Regions from separate parts of the Pantoea vagans genome, predicted to be linked through region 3. Evidence: predicted binding sites of a transcription regulator. Region 3 holds the regulator's gene; each other region holds the start of a gene.
The links. Region 3 encodes sigma-54, which starts transcription at its own class of promoters, with help from an activator protein. Its sites were predicted from a motif close to GTTGGCACANNTTTCGCTNT; they were not measured.

Region 1 (2,205 bases), 600 kb from region 3:
ATCGCCCTGGTCGGGCATACCGGTAGCGGTAAGAGTACCCTGGCGAATCTGTTAATGGGCTACTACCCGGTAACGCGCGGCAGTATTGAGCTGGATGGCCGCCCATTACCGCAACTCTCCCATGAGGCACTGCGGCAAAGTATCGCTATGGTGCAACAGGATCCGGTGGTTCTGGCTGATACGCTGTTGGCGAATGTACGTTTGGGACGCGATATTCCTGAAGAGCAGGTGTGGCAGGCGCTGGAAACCGTGCAGCTTGCCCCTTTAGCACGTGCAATGTCAGAGGGCATTCACACGCGCTTAGGGGAGCAGGGCAATAATTTGTCGGTGGGACAGAAACAGTTGCTGGCGCTGGCGCGCGTGCTTGTGTCGTTGCCACAGATTTTGATTCTGGATGAAGCCACCGCCAACATTGATTCCGGTACCGAGCAGGCGATTCAGCATGCTTTGCGTGCACTGCGTCAACACAGCACGCTGGTGGTGATTGCGCACCGTCTCTCCACCATTACCGAAGCGGATCAAATCCTGGTGCTGCATCGCGGCCAGGTTGCCGAGCGCGGTACGCATGCGCAATTGCTGGCACAACAAGGTCGTTATTGGCAGATGTATCAATTGCAACAAGCGGGTGATGAACTCGCGGCGAGCATCCCCGTACAAGCTGAAGGGTGATTTGCACCTTTTTTGCGCAGATTTATCAGATTGTTCTGTATTGATGCACTCCTTTGAGGCTGAAAGCACCAAAGGAGTGCAATATTGCAACACCTTTCTTTACCCCATCCTCCAGATTGAGCTACCCATCACATAACGAAGCGCTATCCAGCGCCTCTATGCCACTGACTTCCGCACTTTTTTCATTTATGGCACAGCGTTTGCTTATATCTCTGCGTGTCCGCGAGACTCACTCAATTTATTATCCGGAGGGGAACGTATGAAGCTGGTTACCGTGGTAATCAAACCATTTAAGCTGGAGGACGTGCGTGAAGCCTTATCCTCCATTGGCATTCAGGGATTGACTGTTACCGAAGTGAAGGGTTTTGGTCGCCAGAAAGGTCACGCAGAGCTTTACCGCGGTGCCGAGTACAGCGTGAACTTCCTGCCAAAAGTAAAAATTGATATCGCGATTGCGGACGATCAACTCGATGAAGTGGTGGATGTCATCAGCAAAGCCGCTTACACCGGCAAAATTGGCGACGGCAAAATCTTCGTCGCAGAACTGCAGCGCGTTATTCGTATTCGCACCGGCGAGACCGACGAAGCAGCACTGTAACTGGGGCTCTGAATTGTGATGGGATGGAAAGAAATGAATAAACTGATGACTAAGTTAGGCCTCACCAGCCTGGCACTGTTACCGTCTCTGGCCATGGCGGCAGCACCTGCCGTTGCGGACAAAGCGGATAACGCCTTTATGATGATCTGTACCGCACTGGTGCTGTTCATGTCGATTCCGGGCATTGCCCTGTTCTACGGCGGTTTAATTCGCGGTAAGAACGTACTTTCAATGCTGACTCAGGTCGCAGTGACTTTCTCACTGGTGTGCGTACTCTGGGTAATTTACGGTTATTCGCTGGCCTTCAGCGAAGGCAACGCCTTCTTCGGTAACTTCCAGTGGGCGATGTTGAAAAATATCGAGCTGAAAGCGGTGATGGGTAGCTTCTATCAGTATATCCACGTTGCGTTCCAGGCTTCATTCGCCTGTATTACCGTGGGCCTGATTGTGGGTGCACTGGCAGAACGTATTCGCTTCTCTGCGGTACTGATTTTCGTGGTGGTATGGCTGACGCTCTCTTATCTGCCAATCGCACACATGGTCTGGGCAGGCGGTCTGCTGGCTCAAGATGGTGCGCTGGACTTCGCAGGCGGTACCGTTGTACACATCAACGCCGCGGTAGCCGGTCTGGTGGGTGCTTACCTGGTGGGCAAACGTGCTGGCTTTGGTAAAGAAGCCTTCAAACCACACAACCTGCCAATGGTCTTCACCGGTACAGCGATTCTGTATGTTGGCTGGTTTGGTTTCAACGCCGGTTCAGCCTCTTCAGCGAACGAAATTGCTGCACTGGCCTTCCTGAATACCGTTGTAGCGACTGCAGGTGCGGTGCTGTCATGGGTGTTCGGTGAGTGGGCAATGCGTGGCAAGCCTTCTCTGCTGGGTGCGTGTTCTGGTTTCATCGCGGGTCTGGTTGCTATCACCCCAGCTTGTGGTTATGT
Region 2 (2,205 bases), 590 kb from region 3:
TAAATGATAGGGAAGTCCAGCTGCTCGTCGGTCGCATCGAGGTTAACGAACAGGTCGAAGACCTGATCAACAACCCAATCTGGACGCGCGCCAGGACGGTCAACTTTGTTGATGACTACGATCGGCTTCAAACCATGAGCAAAGGCTTTTTTGGTTACGAAGCGGGTTTGCGGCATAGGGCCATCCATCGCATCTACAACCAGCAGCACCGAATCCACCATGGACATAACGCGCTCCACTTCACCACCGAAGTCGGCGTGTCCTGGGGTATCAACGATGTTGATACGGTAGTCGTTCCATTTGATGGCGGTGTTTTTTGCGAGGATGGTAATCCCACGCTCTTTCTCCAAATCGTTGGAGTCCATTACGCGCTCAGTCGCTTCGGTACGGGCATCAAAAGTACCGGACTGTTGTAAGAGTTTGTCAACCAGGGTGGTCTTACCATGGTCAACGTGCGCGATAATGGCGATGTTACGCAAATTTTCGATCACAGCTTTGCCTCAGGCATTATAGAAATAACGCGGTATTGTACACGGATTAAGCGAAAGACTGAACATGATCACAGTATTCACTTAAAGTTTCTCATAGTGCTGTTTTTTAGCACCAATAACGGTGCATTAATCTGCACTGTGATGGTGTTTTGCACCTTTTTGGTGCGCAATTTCATCCATTGAGCACCAAATTAGTGCGCATCATCCATACTGGTGCAGTGGTCGACTCACCAAAGAGCGCGCCACAGCGCCATTTTCACCATTGTAATAAAGTTGGCACAGAATTCGCTTTATATCTTTTAAGCGAAAACGACAGTTATAAAACGGTTGAAAGAGCTTGCCGAGATCTTGGTTAGGTAATGGTCAGAAGTCGTGACACATTCCAGGCAACGAAGTTCTCTCACCATGACGATAATGACCATTTCCAGGAGAGTTGAGTATGTCCGCTGAACACGTTCTCTCGATGATGAACGAACACGAAGTTAAGTTTGTTGACCTGCGTTTTACCGATACCAAAGGTAAAGAACAGCACGTTACTATCCCTGCGCACCAGGTTAACGCTGACTTCTTCGAAGAAGGCAAAATGTTCGATGGCTCATCCATCGGCGGCTGGAAAGGCATTAACGAATCAGACATGGTGCTGATGCCGGATGCGACCACTGCGGTGATGGATCCGTTCTTCGAAGACTCTACCCTGATCATTCGTTGCGACATCCTCGAGCCAGGCACACTGCAGGGCTACGACCGTGACCCACGCTCCATTGCTAAGCGTGCAGAAGAGTTCCTGCGTTCTTCAGGCATCGCGGATACCGTGCTGTTTGGACCAGAGCCAGAGTTCTTCCTGTTCGATGACATTCGTTTCGGTTCATCTACCTCAGGTTCACACGTTGCTATCGACGATATCGAAGCTGCATGGAACACTGGTAAAGAGTACGAAGGCGGCAACAAAGGTCACCGTCCAGGTCTGAAAGGCGGTTACTTCCCAGTTCCACCAGTCGACTCAGCTCAGGACATCCGTTCTGCTATGTGTCTGACCATGGAGCAGATGGGTCTGGTGGTTGAAGCTCACCACCACGAAGTAGCAACTGCTGGTCAGAACGAAGTGGCAACCCGCTTCAACACCATGACCAAAAAAGCTGACGAAATTCAGATCTACAAATACGTGGTGCACAACGTTGCTCACGCGTACGGCAAAACTGCAACCTTCATGCCTAAGCCAATGTTCGGCGATAACGGTTCTGGTATGCACTGCCACATGTCCCTGTCAAAAGGCGGCGTGAACCTGTTCTCTGGCGACAAGTACGGCGGCCTGTCTGAAACTGCTCTGTTCTACATCGGCGGTATCATCAAGCACGCTAAAGCGATCAACGCCCTGGCGAACCCAACCACTAACTCATACAAGCGTCTGGTCCCAGGCTACGAAGCACCTGTTATGCTGGCTTACTCTGCCCGTAACCGTTCTGCTTCTATCCGTATTCCAGTGGTTGCAAGCCCGAAAGCTCGTCGTATCGAAGCGCGCTTCCCGGATCCAGCGGCTAACCCATACCTGGCGTTCACTGCACTGCTGATGGCGGGTCTTGATGGTGTTATCAACAAGATCCACCCTGGCGATGCCATGGACAAAAACCTGTATGACCTGCCTCCGGAAGAAGAAGCTGAGATTCCAAAAGTTGCAGGTTCTCTGGAAGAAGCACTGAACGCACTGAACGAAGAC
Region 3 (2,205 bases):
TACCGCAATGGCGAGTTCCCCGTTGGCGCTTGCGCAGATGACAAAACGGGGCGGTCATCCCGCCCCATTTGTGCTCTGAGTGCCAAACCGATCGGCACTCTGCAAGCATGAAGGTTAGTGTTTTTTCAGTTTGTCTTTATGTTTGGTCAGCTGACGGGAAAGCTTATCGATTAACCCGTCGATGGCCGCGTACATGTCTTCCGCTTCCGCTGTGGCGTGCAGCTCCCCGCCGTTGACGTGCAGTGTTGCATCCGCAATCTGCGTCACCTTCTCCACTTTCAGAACAATATAAACCTGATTGATACGATCAAAGTAGTGTTCTAGTTTGGCAAATTTGCTGTTTACAAATTCACGCAGTGGCTCGGTTATCTCAACATTCAGTCCGGTTAGGTTTAGCTGCATAGGTCTTCCTTCCTCATTCGGTCAAACCAGCTGTTTACGCTGGTTTGATGGCGGTATAGACAAAGACTCGCGATATTTAGCAACCGTACGTCGCGCCACCATGATGCCCTGATCGGATAACATGGAGGTGAGTTTGCTGTCGCTCAAGGGTTTTGCGGGATTTTCCGCGGCAATCAATTTTTTCACCAGCGCACGAATCGCCGTGGAGGAGGCTTCGCCACCGCCCTCGGTGTTGACGTGGCTGGAGAAAAAATATTTCAGTTCGAAAATGCCACGCGGGCTATGTAAGTACTTTTGCGTGGTCACGCGAGAAATCGTGGATTCATGCATATCGACGGCCTGTGCGATATCCGCCAACACCATCGGGCGCATGTACTCTTCACCCTGTTCAAAGAACGCCTGCTGTTGCTCAACGATACAGCGAGTGACTTTGAGCAAGGTATCGTTGCGGCTCTCGAGGCTTTTAATCAGCCACTTGGCTTCTTGTAGATTACTGCGGATGAACTGGCTATCGCTGTCATTGCGCGTCGAACCGCCCATCGCGGCATAGTGCTGATTAATCTTCAGACGTGGCAGGCTGTCAGCGTTGAGATCTACCGTCCAGCGCGCACCGTTCTTGCGTACCAGAACGTCCGGGATGACGTATTCAGGTTCGCTGGTGTTCACTGACTGCCCGGGGCGTGGATCAAGTGACTGAATCAGCAACATCGCGTCTTTTAACACCTCTTCTTTCAGACGTGTGACGCGCATCAGGCTGCGGAAATCGTGGTTGGCCAGCAGATCAAGATGTTCACTGACGATCAGGCGCGCTTCGGCCAGCATCGGCGTGTCTGCAGCATACTGCGAGAGCTGCACCAGCAGGCAATCACGCAAGTCACGTGCGCCAACACCTACGGGATCGAAACGCTGGACGCGCTTGAGCACGGCTTCGACTTCTTCCAGCGTCAGCTCTTCATCGCCAATACTGTCGCAAATGTCCTGAACGCTGACTGTGAGATAACCGGTTTCGTCGATGGCATCAACAATCGAGGTGGCAATGGCGCGATCGGTATCGGTGAACGGCGTTAACTCCACTTGCCACATCAGGTAATCCTGCAGTGACTGGGTGGTTTCGCCCTGATAGACCGGCAACTCATCATCCTGATAATCCGTACCGGTACCAGAAGGCGTGCCTGCGGTGTAGATCTCATCCCAGGTGGCGTCGAGCGGAAGCTCTTCCGGCATCTCTTTCTGTTCGAGCGCTTCGCGTGTATCTAACGCATCACTTTCCTGATGTTCACGCGCATCGACTTCTTCATGCAGTTCAGTTTGCTCAAGCAGCGGATTGCTTTCCAGCGCCAGTTGCAGTTCCTGCTGGAGTTCAAGCGTCGAGAGTTGCAGCAGACGAATGGCCTGCTGCAACTGTGGGGTCATTGCCAGCTGTTGGCTGAACCTGAGTTGCAAACCTTGCTTCATAATCCGGCCAGAATTTCCTAAGCAAATGTCGGGTATTCCGACACCTTATCAGAGTCTGAACTCTTCGCCCAAATAAACACGCTTAACCTGCTCATCTGCAAGAATTTCATCAGGGGTGCCATGTGCGATCAGATGCCCCTGGCTGACGATGTAAGCGCGTTCACACACGGCGAGGGTTTCACGCACGTTGTGGTCGGTAATCAGCACGCCAAGGCCGCTGTCACGCAGATGTTCGATGATTTTCTTGATATCAATAACGGAGATGGGGTCAACACCGGCAAAAGGTTCATCCAGCAGGATAAATTTCGGGTTGGCCGCCAGCGCCCGTGCGATTTCCACACGACGTCG
Region 4 (2,205 bases), 950 kb from region 3:
CTGATGAGCTGAGTGAACGCGCAGCCTTATCCGGTGCGGTTAATACTCTGAAAAAAAGAGCGGATGGCTCCGTGTTCGGCGATAACACCGATGGCATCGGCCTGCTGAGCGACCTGCAGCGATTAGAGATGATTAGCCCTGGCGATCGTATTCTATTAGTGGGAGCGGGTGGTGCAGCGCGTGGTGTAATTTTGCCTCTGCTTTCTATGGGGTGTTCTGTTGTGGTGGCCAACCGTACCGTTGAACGTGCTGAGGAGTTGGCAGAGATATTTCAGCATAGTGGGAATATTCAGGCTGCACGTTTTACTGATTTATCCAGCAACACGTTTGACCTCATTATTAATGCCACCTCCAGTGGCGTCGATGGCAAAGTTCCGCCGTTGCCGGATACATTGATTTCCGCACAGACTCGTTGTTACGACATGTTCTATCAGCAGGGGCTAACGCCATTTCTGCTGTGGTGCCAGCAGCATGGCGCACACCAGCTTGCTGATGGCTTGGGCATGCTGGTGGGGCAAGCTGCGCATGCTTTCCAGCTATGGCACGGCACGATGCCGGAGATCACGCCGGTGATTGCTCAATTAAAGCAAGCGATGCAACAGTGAATCAGGCGATCCACTTTCCCGATCGTGAAAACTGGGATGAGGAGAAACAAGCGATCGTTTTTCCCGTCCTGGTTCAGGGAATGGGATTCACTTGCGCCATCCCTTCTGAAGCGTTGCATACCCGATTTGGTTCTGGAGAAGCGATGGCGCTGTTTTGCGCTCATCGCTGGGATGTGGAAGAGGAAGCCGAACAGCTGATCCGTGCAGACGAGATCAACGATCAAGGCTGGATCTGGCTCTCCTGATCGAGGTATTCATTCTTCCATCCAACATAGTTGTTTGATGAATAAAGTAAGCCCGCAATTTCAGTTTCGCTCAATGGGCGAACCTGCTTAACCGGGCTGCCGACATAGAGATAGCCGCTTTCCAGTCGTTTGCCGGGTGGCACCAGGCTGCCGGCACCAATCATGACATCCTCTTCTACAATTACGCCATCAAGCAAAATCGATCCCATCCCAACCAATACTCTGTCGCCAATACTGCAACCATGCAGCATGGCTTTGTGGCCCACCGTCACGTCTTCCCCAATCAATAATGGATAACCTTCTGGGTTGCTGGTGGACTTGTGCGTGACGTGCAACACGCTGCCATCCTGGATATTGCTTCTTTTACCTATCACCACTTTGTTCACATCACCACGAATAGCAACCAACGGCCAGATGCTGACATCATCGGCTAGCTGCACATCGCCCACTATCACGCTGCTGCGATCGATCATGACGCGATCGCCAGTTTGCGGAAAATGGTTCTTATAAGGTCGTAGGGCTTCTGACATGATCTTTCTCCTTTTGCACTTTATGTACCTAGCCTGCGGCTTATAGGGCTGGCAAACAAGATGATTTTTGAGCGGATCGCTCGCGATCGCAGCGAAAAGAACGAAAACTCGCCAGTCGATTAAAAAGATCGAAAAAAGGGGTTGTGCAAATAATTCGGATCCCTATAATGCGCCACCACTGAGACGGCAAAGCGACAACGCAGACGGCTCAGCAGGGAGTGAAGTGATTCACCCCGCCAGATGAAAAACGCTGAAAAAAGTGTTTGACTCTGAAGGAGGAAAGCGTAATATACGCCACCTCGCAACAGCAGCTTAAGGCGCTGATTGCACCGCTCTTTAACAATTTATCAGACAATCTGTGTGGGCACTCGCAGGATTGATATCAACGTCTCCGGACGTAAAAAATATCAAGTCTCACGAGTGAACACATAATGAAATTCATTATGACGTTTTACAGATGAGCATCGCTGCACTTGTTGCAGCAAATCAAGCTTTAAATTGAAGAGTTTGATCATGGCTCAGATTGAACGCTGGCGGCAGGCCTAACACATGCAAGTCGAACGGTAGCACAGAGAGCTTGCTCTCGGGTGACGAGTGGCGGACGGGTGAGTAATGCCTGGGAAACTGCCCGATGGAGGGGGATAACTACTGGAAACGGTAGCTAATACCGCATAACGTCTTCGGACCAAAGTGGGGGACCTTCGGGCCTCACACCATCGGATGTGCCCAGGTGGGATTAGCTAGTAGGTGGGGTAATGGCTCACCTAGGCGACGATCCCTAGCTGGTCTGAGAGGATGACCAGCCACACTGGAACTGAGACACGG

Region 1: the regulator sigma-54 is predicted to act here: its motif matches at 857-876, upstream of glnK (P-II family nitrogen regulator).
Region 2: the regulator sigma-54 is predicted to act here: its motif matches at 764-783, upstream of glnA (glutamate--ammonia ligase).
Region 4: the regulator sigma-54 is predicted to act here: its motif matches at 1,660-1,679, upstream of LK04_RS01070 (gamma carbonic anhydrase family protein).

What each region holds. Positions count from the first base shown of each region.
Region 1 is NZ_CP011427.1:2,966,231-2,968,435, reverse strand. Features, by position in the region: gene LK04_RS13915 (SmdB family multidrug efflux ABC transporter permease/ATP-binding protein) at 1-669, shown strand, start outside; gene glnK (P-II family nitrogen regulator) at 929-1,267, shown strand; gene amtB (ammonium transporter AmtB) at 1,301-2,205, shown strand, end outside.
Region 2 is NZ_CP011427.1:4,162,891-4,165,095, reverse strand. Features, by position in the region: gene typA (ribosome-dependent GTPase TypA) at 1-491, opposite strand, end outside; gene glnA (glutamate--ammonia ligase) at 931-2,205, shown strand, end outside.
Region 3 is NZ_CP011427.1:3,570,707-3,572,911, reverse strand. Features, by position in the region: gene hpf (ribosome hibernation promoting factor) at 115-402, opposite strand; gene rpoN (RNA polymerase factor sigma-54) at 424-1,857, opposite strand; gene lptB (LPS export ABC transporter ATP-binding protein) at 1,906-2,205, opposite strand, start outside.
Region 4 is NZ_CP011427.1:209,738-211,942, forward strand. Features, by position in the region: gene aroE (shikimate dehydrogenase) at 1-605, shown strand, start outside; gene LK04_RS01065 (DUF1488 domain-containing protein) at 602-850, shown strand; gene LK04_RS01070 (gamma carbonic anhydrase family protein) at 826-1,380, opposite strand; rRNA gene LK04_RS01075 (16S ribosomal RNA) at 1,876-2,205, shown strand, end outside.